Acetivibrio cellulolyticus CD2: one gene and its partner. The protein of the gene in region 1 binds, or shares a complex with, the protein of each later gene. Links are inferred from orthologs where the notes say so. Each region holds a gene or a part of one and is shown on either strand. Other genes may lie near its edges.

What was found. Proteins that work in one complex are often made in the same cells at the same time.
Region 2: ACECE_RS0210095 (region 1) and dnaX share a complex: the UniProt entries of both Bacillus subtilis proteins name them as parts of the DNA clamp loading complex. The link is inferred for Acetivibrio cellulolyticus CD2 from one-to-one orthologs.

What each region holds. Positions count from the first base shown.
Region 1 is NZ_JH556653.1:1,819,423-1,825,810, forward strand. The notes cover bases 3,445-6,388. They hold ACECE_RS0210095 (DNA polymerase III subunit delta' C-terminal domain-containing protein), read right to left. Parts: upstream 5,446-6,388; coding sequence 4,444-5,445; downstream 3,445-4,443. Other genes in these bases: ACECE_RS0210090 (PSP1 domain-containing protein), read right to left, coding at 3,569-4,444; ACECE_RS0210100 (YaaR family protein), read right to left, coding at 5,458-5,910; tmk (dTMP kinase), read right to left, coding at 5,947-6,388. In the rest of the region: ACECE_RS0210065 (nucleoside recognition domain-containing protein), read right to left, coding at 1-549; ACECE_RS0210070 (AbrB/MazE/SpoVT family DNA-binding domain-containing protein), read left to right, coding at 1,076-1,315; rsmI (16S rRNA (cytidine(1402)-2'-O)-methyltransferase), read right to left, coding at 1,454-2,296; ACECE_RS0210080 (tRNA1(Val) (adenine(37)-N6)-methyltransferase), read right to left, coding at 2,289-3,029; ACECE_RS0210085 (4Fe-4S binding protein), read right to left, coding at 3,164-3,334. UniProt on the Bacillus subtilis protein: DNA polymerase III is a complex, multichain enzyme responsible for most of the replicative synthesis in bacteria.
Region 2 is NZ_JH556653.1:1,320,189-1,326,421, reverse strand. Bases 2,460-5,376 are described here. They hold dnaX (DNA polymerase III subunit gamma/tau), read left to right. Parts: upstream 2,460-3,042; coding sequence 3,043-4,710; downstream 4,711-5,376. Other genes in these bases: recR (recombination mediator RecR), read left to right, coding at 5,347-5,376; ACECE_RS0207895 (YbaB/EbfC family nucleoid-associated protein), read left to right, coding at 4,985-5,329. Also shown: ACECE_RS0207915 (lipopolysaccharide biosynthesis protein), read left to right, coding at 1-905; ACECE_RS0207910 (hypothetical protein), read left to right, coding at 898-2,154; ACECE_RS31020 (hypothetical protein), read left to right, coding at 2,268-2,420; more of recR, read left to right, coding at 5,377-5,946. UniProt on the Bacillus subtilis protein: Part of the beta sliding clamp loading complex, which hydrolyzes ATP to load the beta clamp onto primed DNA to form the DNA replication pre-initiation complex.

The sequences.
Region 1 (6,388 bases):
TGTGATTATGCCTGCAATAGATGCACAAATAGTAGCAACCCATATAGTACCTATTATTTCGGCCGGATTGTTTGAACCTGCTGCTGAACGAACTGCTATAACCGTGGCCGGAATAAATTGTATACACGCCGTATTCAAGACAAGAAACATGCTCATTTCATTTGTTGCAGTTTCTTTATTTTTATTAAGCTTTTGTAAGTCACCCATAGCTTTTAACCCTAAAGGAGTAGCCGCATTACCAAGCCCTAAAAAATTTGCAACAAGATTCATAACTACAGCGCCTGATGCAGGATGGTCTTTGGGGATACCAGGAAATAAGAATTTTAGAACAGGCCGTACAGTTCTTGAAAGTATTCTAATCATTCCGCTCTTTTCAGCCACTCCCATTAACCCTGTCCAAAGGCACATTATCCCCAGCAAACCTATACTAAGGTCTATGGCATTTTTTGAAGAATCTACTACAGCCTGTGTAACTGCATCAACTCTTCCATTTATAATTCCAACAATAATACCAAAAACCAGCATTCCAAACCAAATATAATTAAGCAAAACAAAAACCCCATATTGTTTAGTACATACCCTAAATAATTTATATGAGGCTCCGAATATTTATATTCTATAATACTGACCGTTAAATCAAATATAGTTTTTTCATATTATCACAAATATAAACTATTTTGTTAGATACTTTACCATTATGGTTTTTCGTCCCAGCAACATTTTGTTGCTATTTTAAGTTAACCTAAATTCAAAATCCTTTTTTGGAATCAGTTTGATTACCCATAGATATTTAGCTTTGCCAGTTAATTCTTGGGATTGAAACGGTAGTTAATGTAATACTATGTAATTTACAGTGTCTATATCGAATTAATTACAGATTGCTATCTTCCTTCTCGTAAGCCTATTGTATCAGTTTTATGTTAAAACATGTAGTATTAAATTACAATTTAACCACAAATTATTACTGCATTTTTTTGAAATTTTTTAAATTACGTGTTGACTATTATTGGCATTTATGGTACTATAAAAATGCAAAGTTTGTCGAATACTGTAATATTTGAAGGAGGATTCAATGATGAAATCTACTGGTATTGTAAGAAAAGTTGATGAATTAGGAAGGGTTGTACTGCCTATCGAGTTAAGAAGGACTTTAGACATTGCTGAAAAGGACGCTCTTGAGATTTATGTAGACGGCGCTACTATAATTCTTAAGAAGTATGAACCAGCTTGTATTTTCTGTGGCAATGCAAAGGATGTTGCTGTTTACAAAGGCAAAAACATCTGCCCTGACTGCATGAGAGAATTAAAGAAATAATAATTTCTTAAATAAACGGGGTTTGTTTACGAACAAACTCCTTTTATTTTGTTCATTTTTGTCGAAAAAAACATGATTTAATTTTTTAAAAGCTCCGAAATAGCTAAAGTTATATTTTGATCATTCCTAAATAGTATTTTACAATAGTCCATTATATACTTCTCGTTTGCTTATTCCTCTATCCTCCGCAACTTTCTTCATGGCATCCTTCTTATCAAGTCCTTCGCTTATGTATAATTTCATATGTTCTTCAAGACTCATAGTATTCCAGTCTTTTTTCCGGCTTTCAAACACAACCTCTTCACTAATACCTTCGACCATCAGAACAAATTCTCCTTTCGGAGATTCATTGTCGTATTTTTCTATTGCACTTTCCAGGTCGCACCTTATAATTTCCTCAAACCTTTTGGTAAGTTCACGGGCAAAAACTATCTTCCTGTTACCAAACGCATCATACAAATCCTTTAATGTATGTATCAGCTTATGAGGAGCTTCATAAAAGACTATAGTTCTTACCTCATTTTTAAGTGAAGCAAGTCTCTCTTTCCTCGCTCTTTTGTTCATTGGCAAAAAACCTTCGAACGCAAACCGACCTGCAGGAAGTCCCGAAATCACCAAACCTGTAACTGCGGCAACTGGTCCAGGTATCATTGTAACTTTGATATCGTTTTCAATACAAAGCTTTACAAGGTCTTCACCGGGATCTGATATTCCAGGAGTACCTGCATCTGATACCAGTGCAATATTTTTTCCTTCCAGGAGCTGGTTTATAAGGTAATTTCCTTTTTCCTTCTTGTTATGCTCATAATAGCTTACAAGACTTTTTTTAATTTCAAAATGATTTAAAAGCTTGATAGTTTGCCTCGTATCCTCTGCTGCAATAAAGTCAACTTCCCTAAGAGTTCTTATGGCCCTAAATGTTATATCTTCAAGATTTCCTATAGGGGTTGCAACAAGGTACAGCATTCCTTTGTTATTCAATTTCGGTTACCTCTCTACAATATATTTCATTAATTTCTTTTGAGTAATTTCCGTTTCCATCATAGACATAGAGCGGATCCATCATTTTCAATTGAGGACGTCCCTGCCTCGAGCCTTTAATCAAAATGAGGTTTGGCTTTTTGTAAGGAGTTGGATGTACAAATCTTATGTACTTCGGCTCAATTGTATATTTCCTCATAAACCAGATTATATCTGCAAGTCTGTCAGGCCTATGAACCATTGCGAACTGTCCGCCTGATACTAAAAGCTTTGAAGCAGACTTTACAACATCCTCCAAAGAACACAATATTTCATGTCTGGCTATAGCCTTGGTATCTCTAATATTTATAAGGCCTCCACCCTGATTCATGTACGGAGGATTTGATACAACAACATCAAAACTTGATGCTCCAAAGCGTCCAACACTTTCTTTTATATCACCGCATACTATCTTGACACGATCTTCAAGGCAATTCATCTTTACACTTCTATCTGCCATTTCTGCAATGTCTTCCTGAATCTCAAGACCAACTATAGATTTTGCCTCGGTCTTCCCAGCTAGAAGTATGGAAATAATTCCAGTACCGGTACCTAAATCAATAACGGAATTTCCTTTTTTTACATCAGCGAAATTTGCAAGCAGCACTGCATCAAGCCCAAAACGAAAGGCTTTATCTTTCTGTATAATCTTCAAACCCTTATATTGCAGGTCATCTATATTTTCATTTTCCATTAATTTAATATTCAAAACAAAATCAGCCACCCAAAACGATATTAAAAAATCAATAATGCTAAGTGCATTGATATGCGCAGCAAAAAAGGAGCCAGTTTAAGGCCAAACCCCACTAGACTCCCCATTTACTAATATTATTTTTGCTTAGGAGCATCTACAGGACAAACATTTGCACAAGCTCCGCATTCTATGCAAGCACTTTCATCAATTACATAACTGCTATCACCTGCTGAAATACAGGAAACAGGGCACTCTGGTTCACACGCGCCACAACTGATACATGCTTCAGTTATAAAATATGCCATCTTAGGTACACCTCCTAATAATTATTATCTTAAAAATCGCCAAAACTGCCTTTTTATTTTATCACCAATCTTCAATAAATGAAACTACTTTTTTCGAAATTGGCCTACAATTTTCATAACTAACCCATTTATTCCAGAAAATTATAGTTTCCCATCGAAAAAAGCTTAAATACATTCTTTTGAAGTCAAGGTTTTTGGCGTAATAACTAACCAAACTTTAAACTTGAAAAATTTCTAATCTTCAAGCTGCTTTAATTCTTCAATACTTATTCCCGGTTCTATTTCATCGTGACTAACTGCATCTTTAATTATCTTCACCTGACTTGCATTATATACCTTCAAATCAGTCTCATTACCTTTATCAAGTTTTACTTTTACTAATTCCTTAAGAAGACTTATTCCCATTACAACACCTTGACCATCAGGAGTTTCAACAATGGCTCCTTCTTTTGGAACTCTTGTTATTATTTCTTCATAGGCATCCTGCTCGTATTTCAAACAGCACATAAGTCTGCCGCATGCACCTGATATTTTTGTAGGATTTAATGATAACCCTTGTTCCTTAGCCATCTTAATAGAAACCGGCTGGAAGTCTCCCAAAAATGCGTTGCAGCACAGAACTCTTCCGCATACGCCAAGGCCGCCCATCATCTTGGACTCATCCCTAACACCTATTTGACGGAGCTCAATTCTTGTCCTGAAAACCGATGCAAGGTCCTTTACAAGTTCCCTGAAATCAACTCTTCCATCTGCTGTAAAGTAAAACAAAACCTTATTATTATCAAATGTGTATTCAACATCTATTAACTTCATTTCAAGCTTGTGATCATTTATTTTTTGCAGACATATATCAAAAGCTTCTTTTTCTCTTCTTGCATTCTCTTCATAGTGCTTTTTGTCTTCCTCATCCGCTACTCTTATCACTTTCTTAAGCGGTGCAACTATTTGGTCCTCAGGTACCTCCGTATTTGGAACTACAACAAGTCCAAACTCTATACCTCTTGCAGTTTCTACAATAGCATTTTCGTTTAACTTTATTTCCAAATCACCCGGATCAAAATAATAAATCTTACCGGCTCTTTTAAACCTTACCCCAACCACCTTTACCATTATATCTTTTCCTCCTGAAGTTTCATCAGCATAACTTCTATAACAAGTTGATAATTGGCATTCTGTTTTATATTTCTACGTGCTTCTTCGATCGCAGCTATATTTCCAATTAGTTTACCTATCTTAAATCCATCCACATTCTTTAATATAATATCCTTTTTATCTGAATTAATCAATATATTTTCATTTCCAGACTTTTTGGCAATTAATAAATCCCTATAAAACAATAACATTATATCCAATATTGAATCTACATTATCTTTATTTTCCTCAAAAAAATCATAAATATCAAAAATACATATAAGTTCTGAGTTTTTTAATTTCAGTATCACTTCAATGGCTTTATCCCTATTTAAGCGAAAATCCTCAGACTCTATAAGGGTAAGAGCTTTCCCCGGCACACCGTCAGCGTAGGAAACAATAAAATCAATTCCCTCCAACTCTTTTAATTCTTTTTTAAGAATACAGGATTTTACTTCTTCATCAGTATTCTTCCTGAAGTTGTATATAATACTGCGTGATCTTATAGTCTCCAGCAAACTGTTACTATTTGAGGTAGTCAAAATTATTACTGCATATCCCGGAGGTTCTTCCAATGTCTTAAGAATACAATTCTGTGCCTGAACTGTCATCTTGTCTGCCTCAGCAATCAGATATACCTTTTTACCTGAATACATCGGCCTGATGCATATATCCTGCTGCATCCTTCTGATATCATCAACACTAATGCTTGCCCCTTCAGCCTCAACAACATAGAAGTCAGGATTGTTACCACTACTAAAAAGGTGGCATGGCTGGCAATTTTCACATCGTTCTACAGAATTGCGCCCACTACAAAGAAGGGTGGATGCAAAAATTCTTGCCACCATCCTTTTACCGATACCCTCAGGTCCCGAAAAAATATAGGCATGTCTCGCGGAATCATCCCTTAAGACTGCTTTCAAGCTGCTTACAACTTCATTTTGTCCGATAATATCGCTGAAATTCACGTTGCACCCCATATTTTCGAAATCTTACAGAGAAATATCCAGAACCAACCCTCGTATGTCCTCTATCCTCTGTAAAATTTTAATGTTATCCTTTTCTTTGCTTAAAACATCTTTTGTAAGTTCTTCAAGTTCAGAGTTAATTTTTTTTACAGTCGCATATACCCTATGTCTTCCTCTCCGGTCAATGAAGCTTTCCTTGGAGAACTTATGTGAATTATTCAAGGTCTCATCAAGAAATTCGGATATAAGCTTTTTATATATCTTAAGTTCCCTTACATCTACCTTTTTCCCAAGCTTTTCTCCCTGGTCCGAAATCTGGTTTATCAGCTGTTTAATCCGCTCTTCAACGTTGTGCTCTTCAACCCGTTTGAGTTGGCTTCCAAAAGCGCTGCCATTGGTATCTGAAACTTTCTTCTGTTCACTGCCCGACACCTCAGCTATATTGGTTGAACTGTTCAAACCTTCACTTATCTTCATAAGCACCACTCCGTTTTATTCGAGTTTTGGCAAGCCTTAAGAAAATTTGTCCAAATACGCTTTAACATCCGAGAATATCTCTTCAATATTTCTGTTGCTTTCAATAGCCTTTATTCTATCAGGGTACATTGATGCCAATTTTTTATAACCATTATATACTTTTCTATGAAAATCCATTGCTTCCCGCTCTATTCTGTCGGCACCCGTAGATTGAATTCTCCTCTCCAGGGCAACCTCCGGATCAATGTCAAAAAATAGAGTTACATCAGGCATAATGCCATCTAATGCGATCCTGTTTACTCTTTCGATCAATTCAATATCTATATTTCGGCCAAACCCCTGATATACATAACTTGAGTCTATAAACCTATCGCAAATTACAACTTTTCCCTCTGAAAGCGATGGTTTTATAAGCTCATTAACCAACTGAGCACGTGCTGATGCATACAGCATCATTTCCGTTATATACGCCATATCC
Region 2 (6,233 bases), 500 kb from region 1 along the record:
CATTGTTAAATGCAGTTATGTATGCAAAACATGACTCTGCTCTTTATGATTTCAGAGCCTTCATATTTAATTTATTATATATACCGACAATATTACTGATTAAAAGGTTCAGCTATAATAGTATTTTTTATTTGGCATCGAGCTATTTGGTTGCTACAAATCTGTCATATATTTTCTTATCCGTGTATCTTTTTAAAAAGAAGTATCGTGATATTATCCCTTCATTAAAAAATGTAAAGTTTGTTTATATGAAGGATTTGCTGAATGTTGGAGTTACCTTTTTGTTTGTTCAGTTATCGTCTTTGATTCTGATGTCAGCAGATAATATAGTTATTACACAGTTTTTAGGACCCCAATATGTTTCGGTATATCAGATTGTAAACAAACCTTTTTTGGTTGTATATATACTGTTTACTGGTGTGACGGCACCTTTATGGTCGGCGTTTACTCATCACTATGCCCAAAAAGATGTCGACTGGATATCTAATACAATTAAAAAAATGATACAGTTTTTAATTCCAATTGCTATTTTCCTTTTTGTTATTGCACTGGCATTGAAGCTTCTGATTTATTTATGGATTGGAAGAGAGTTGGACTATTCTTTAACCCATGTTATTTTTTATTGCATATATGTTATTCAATTAAGTTGGAATGTAATATTTACATCTTTTTGCAATGGAGTTGGGAAATTAAAATCTCAGCTTGTTTTAACAATAGTAGGTGCAGTAATGAACATACCACTTAGCTATGTTTTGACTAATTATTTTTCCTTAGGTCTTAGTGGTGTTATATTATCATTGATTATAAGCAATCTCTTGCTATCGATTGTTTTGCCGATAATTACGGTAAGAACTTTAAGTGCAATGAGGAAAGAAAATGAGAAAGGGGCTAATTTGGTTGAATAAATGGATCTACCATTTAAATCCGAAGAGTGGAGTCAGCAAGTATTCCTTATTGGTTATTGTGCAGCTTTTAATAGTGCATACTGCTATTTTAATGGGGGATATGCATGCAAAGCTGAAATATGCTAAATATGGGGCATTTATTTTAGTGATTTTCATGTCTTTTTTAGTAATATGTAAAGATGGTATAAAGTTAAAAGATATATTACATGCGGCTAAAGGGTATAAATATTATTTCTATATTATCCTCTTTTTAGGTGTGTACTCTATGATAATACAGGTGTTTTTTGAGAGAGCTTTACTTAAGAGAACATATATTGAGCTGTTATTTATGTGTTGTCCGTTGATATTTTGTGTTTGTCTTAAGATTTTGGAGAAGGAACAGTTCAATAAACTTATAGATTATATATTGGTTATTTATATACTTATGTTTATTATCCGTTTTGCTTCAAAGTTATCAATACCAGGTATCTTAAGTGTTAACTTCTTAAAATCCTATTCACCTTATGAATGTGAATATTCCCAAGTATTTGGTATGCTCGCTGTGTTCTTTTTGTTCGAGAAGAAATACTTTAAATTTGTTGTTAGTATTATTTTTGCAATCTTTGCTATGAAAAGGTTTGAAGTTCTTATGGCACTAATGAGCGTTTTTGGAGTTTGGTTATTCATGAGGCTCAAAATGACTTCTAAGAAAAAGAATGCTATTGTCATATTAGCGGTTTTGGGCAATATATTGGTAGTTGGGTTTTTATACTTCCTGGCTTATCGCTCTACGGCACATATGCTTGAAGGATTTTTTGTCAGAAATTTTGGCACTAGCATCAATGGTTTTACCTCAGGAAGAACTGATTTTTTAGCATCACTTCTAGATCGTGGGATTAATTTGAAAAGAGGGTTTGGATTTACTACGTATTTTTTAAGGACTGATAAGTACTATATAAAAAGTGCTTTCCCTGTCATACATGGTGATCAGCTCAAAATATTTTTGGAGATGGGTTTGTTTGGATTAATATCTTTTGTTACATTACTTTATGCAGGCGTAAAAAATACAAGGGGCTTATATTTTACACTTTACTTAAATGCTATTTTTACTTTTAACCACCTTCTTGATATCAGTGCCAGCATGTTCGTTTTCTATATGCTCATTGGATATGCTAATTTTTATTCCGATGAAAAGGTTGGTGTTAAAGAGCCTATAAAGAAAAGCTTATATCTGAGAAGTTTCAAGAAAAAGTATTTGGAAGCTCAATAAATACTGCAGATAATTTCACAGGATTTTACCATATTTAGAAATATATATTTGAATAATACAAATTCAATTTTCATATTTTAAATATAGTAGAAACTATGAATGGATGTGATAAAATGGATAAGTATAAAAAGTATTTATTGACGGAACTTAGTGAAAGGGATAGGAAGATCCTGGATAAGTATACAAAGTTCTATTCGAATTTTATAGAAAGCAATACTGCGAAGACTGAAATACATGAAGATGAGAGATTTAAAGGTAATAGATAGCTTATTGGATAAAAGTTCATCCAAGTATTTAAATAAAATGTCTTGCAGTATGTCCGATTATTGAGTATAATATCTTAAGTACGCAGAAACGCGTATTTTATTCCGCCTCTTTGAAGCGAAGTGAAAGAGGCAAAAAACGTAGGGACTCGATGTTCCGGAGTTTTTATTTATAGTTAATCTTTGGTCGTGCTAGATGGGGAGGTAGCGGTGCCCTGTACCTGCAATCCGCTATAGCAGGATTGAATTCCTGTCTCAGGCTTGTTTTTGTATGGTCTGCCCTATGTAAGTGGTAATGAAAACCGGGTCCTGCGCAATGAAACCCCGTGAACCCCGTCAGGTTCGGAAGGAAGCAGCGGTAAGCGAGCACTTTCATGTGCCGTGGGAATGCCTGGTTAGAGCTAACTACATAGGTAACGCTTGTAGAAACCTGTCAAAGATGGGTGCACGGCCAATTAAATTTATAAAAAACTAAACATTTTAATAAATATAGATGAAAAGCATTTTAAATTTAGTTTTAGAGTTTTTCATCTACAGTGCACAGCTATTTAAAAATCCTTTAAATAGCTTATTTATTTATATAATATATTTATGTAGAATATGCCGGAAGTTAGGGGGAAGAAGCTTGTCTTACTTAGCGCTTTACAGGAAATGGCGTCCAATGGTTTTTGAAGACGTTGTTGAACAGGAGCATGTTGTAAAGACTCTTAAAAATAGTATTTCTGTAGGAAGAATAGCTCATGCGTATCTTTTTTGCGGGACAAGGGGTACCGGTAAGACTACTATGGCAAAAATATTTTCCAGAGCTATTAATTGTGAGAACTCTACTAATGGTGATCCGTGCAATGAATGTGAGATATGCAAGGGAATATTAAATGGCAGTTTACTTGATGTAATTGAGATAGATGCGGCTTCAAACAATAGTGTTGATAATGTCAGGGAAATAAGGGATGAGGTAGTATATGCCCCATCAAAAGCCCGGTACAAGGTATATATAATCGATGAAGTTCATATGCTTTCCTCAGGCGCGTTCAATGCCCTGTTAAAGACTTTGGAAGAGCCACCTGGACATGTTGTATTCATACTTGCTACGACCGAGCCTCACAAGCTACCTGCAACAATACTTTCGAGGTGTCAGAGGTTTGATTTCAGGAGAATTCCTGTTGAAAGTATTGTAAAAAGAATTGAACATATTGCAAAATCAAGTGAAGTAAGCATTGAAAATGAAGGGTTAAAGCTTATAGCCAGGATGTCTGATGGAGCATTAAGAGATGCTATCAGTATTCTTGACCAGTGTATTTCACTTGGTAACAAGCACTTGACTTATGATGATGTGCTGTCAGTTGTGGGAATAGTAAACAACACATTTATTGCAGATATGGTTGATGCTATTAATTCTAAAGAAGTGGAAAAGGTATTATATCTTATAAATGTACTGGTTATGGATGGAAAAAACATTACACAGTTTGTATCAGACCTTGTTCTCTATTACAGGAATTTATTGATTTGCAGTACCAGCAGAAATCCGGAAGAAATAATTGAAGCTTCCAAAGAGATGATACAAAGGATGAAAGCGCAGAGCCAAGGCCTGTCAAACATTGAGATAACATCCGCTATTAAGGAGCTTTCAACTCTCGAAGCCACCATGAAGTGGTCAACCCATGCCAGAGTTTTGTTGGAAGTAGCTCTTATAAAGCTTTGTGAGAATAGTGTTAATTCAGGTGATGCCAGTATGCATGAAAGAATTGATTTCCTTGAAAAGAAAATTAACGATATGCTGGCAAATGGAGTCAAGGTAAGTTCTGGTGAATCAAGAAGCTATGATGTTGATGGCAAAAAAAACGATAGACCCAATGAACCAAATACAGGGAATAAAAGCTCTAATATGGCTGCCAGCGATAGTAAAATTGATCTTAAAAACCTGGCAGGCAACTTAAAAGGGTTGGATATATGGGCAGATGTATTAAATGATTTAAAACAAAATGGTAGAATGGCGCTGTTTTCTTATCTCCTTGATACTAAGGCTATTGAGATAGACAGCAGAATTGTGGGGATTGTGTTTCCACCTGAAAGAAGCCATTTTAAAATCAATGTATCAAAGAGTGAAAATGCGGAAATCTTAGAGAATTATACAAGTAAGAGATTGGGAAGAGAGATAAGAGTTAAATGCATTGATAGTGGAGATATTATTGAGAATAAAGAAGGAAGCAGTAATGAAAATGATGAACTTGTTGAGAAAGCACATGCTATTGCACAGAAATTAAACACACCATTGAATATAATTGATGAATAAAAAGGTTGAGATGTAAAAGCGGATAAATCTGATTTGCTGCTAATTGCCTAAAAATAAGCAGGGTGCAAACGTTAACTTTATGAGTAGCTTTATGAAAATATAAAAAGTGTATAAAATATGACTAATATTTAAAAAGAACTGGTATTTTGACCGTATATTAATGTATAATGTTTATTGTGTCTTGATTTTATTCTTAATAAATAAGAAATAGGTTAAGATGTGTAAAATTAATAGTATCTTATTAAATTAGTATAAAACAGGAGGTAGGTTATAAATGGCAAAAGGTGGTTTTCCAGGCTTCGGAGGAGGAAATATGAATAATCTCGTGAAGCAGGCACAAAAGATGCAGAAGGATATGGAAAAGCTTCAGGAAGAATTGAAGGATAGGACTATTGAAACATCTGCAGGTGGTGGAGCAATTACCGTTGTTGCAACAGGTAAGAAGGAAATAAAGGAAATTGTTATTAAACCTGAAGTTGTTGATCCTAATGATGTTGAAATGCTTCAGGATTTGATTGTGGCAGCCGTAAATGAAGCTATTAGAAAAGCTGATGATATGGTTAATTCAGAAATGAACAAGATAACAGGCGGATTAGGTGGTATACCCGGACTGTTCTAATATAAGGATGGATTATAATGAGTGTTTATGCGGCACCTGTTGCAAGACTTATTGAAGAGTTTGAAAAGTTACCTGGAATTGGGCATAAAACGGCCCAAAGATTGGCTTTTCATGTACTCAATATGCCTATTGAAAAGGTTGAAAGGCTTGCAAGTTCTATCAGTGATGCGAAGCTAAAGACTAAATACTGCAGTGTTTGCGGCAATTTGACGGATAGTGAAATATGTTCACTGTGCAGTTCAAACACCAGAGATGAATCTGTTATATGTGTTGTTGAAGATGCCAGAGATGTTGCTGCTATGGAGAGAATCAAGGAGTTCAAAGGTTTGTATCATGTCCTGCATGGTGCCATATCACCTATGGAGGGGATTGGACCTGAGGATATTAAGATTAAGGAGCTTTTACTCAGGATTCAGGATAAGGACATCAAAGAGGTTATTATTGCTACAAATCCCAATATTGAGGGTGAAGCTACAGCAATGTATATCTCAAAGCTGCTAAAGCCTATAGGCATTAAGGCCACAAGGATTGCGCACGGCATACCTGTAGGCGGAGATTTGGAATACGCTGATGAAGTTACATTGGCTAAGGCTTTGGAAGGCAGAAGAGAGATATAAATTTAGTACACAACTGCAGCCCGCAAATAAATCATATTACAAGTAAATAAAGTTTAATCAAGAGCCACTTCAAGGTTGCGTAAGAAGCCACCTTGAAGTGGCTCTTTTTGTTCATAAAGGAATTTACAAATCCTGTTTTGATGGCAAAACTATGGATATTAAAATGGCATCCTTATACTATTCTTCTCAATATGAAATTATGACAAAATGCTATAAAGTTATTACAAAATGCGATAAAGATATGACAAAATGCTGCATAGTGATGACATATTGCTGTATTGAAATAG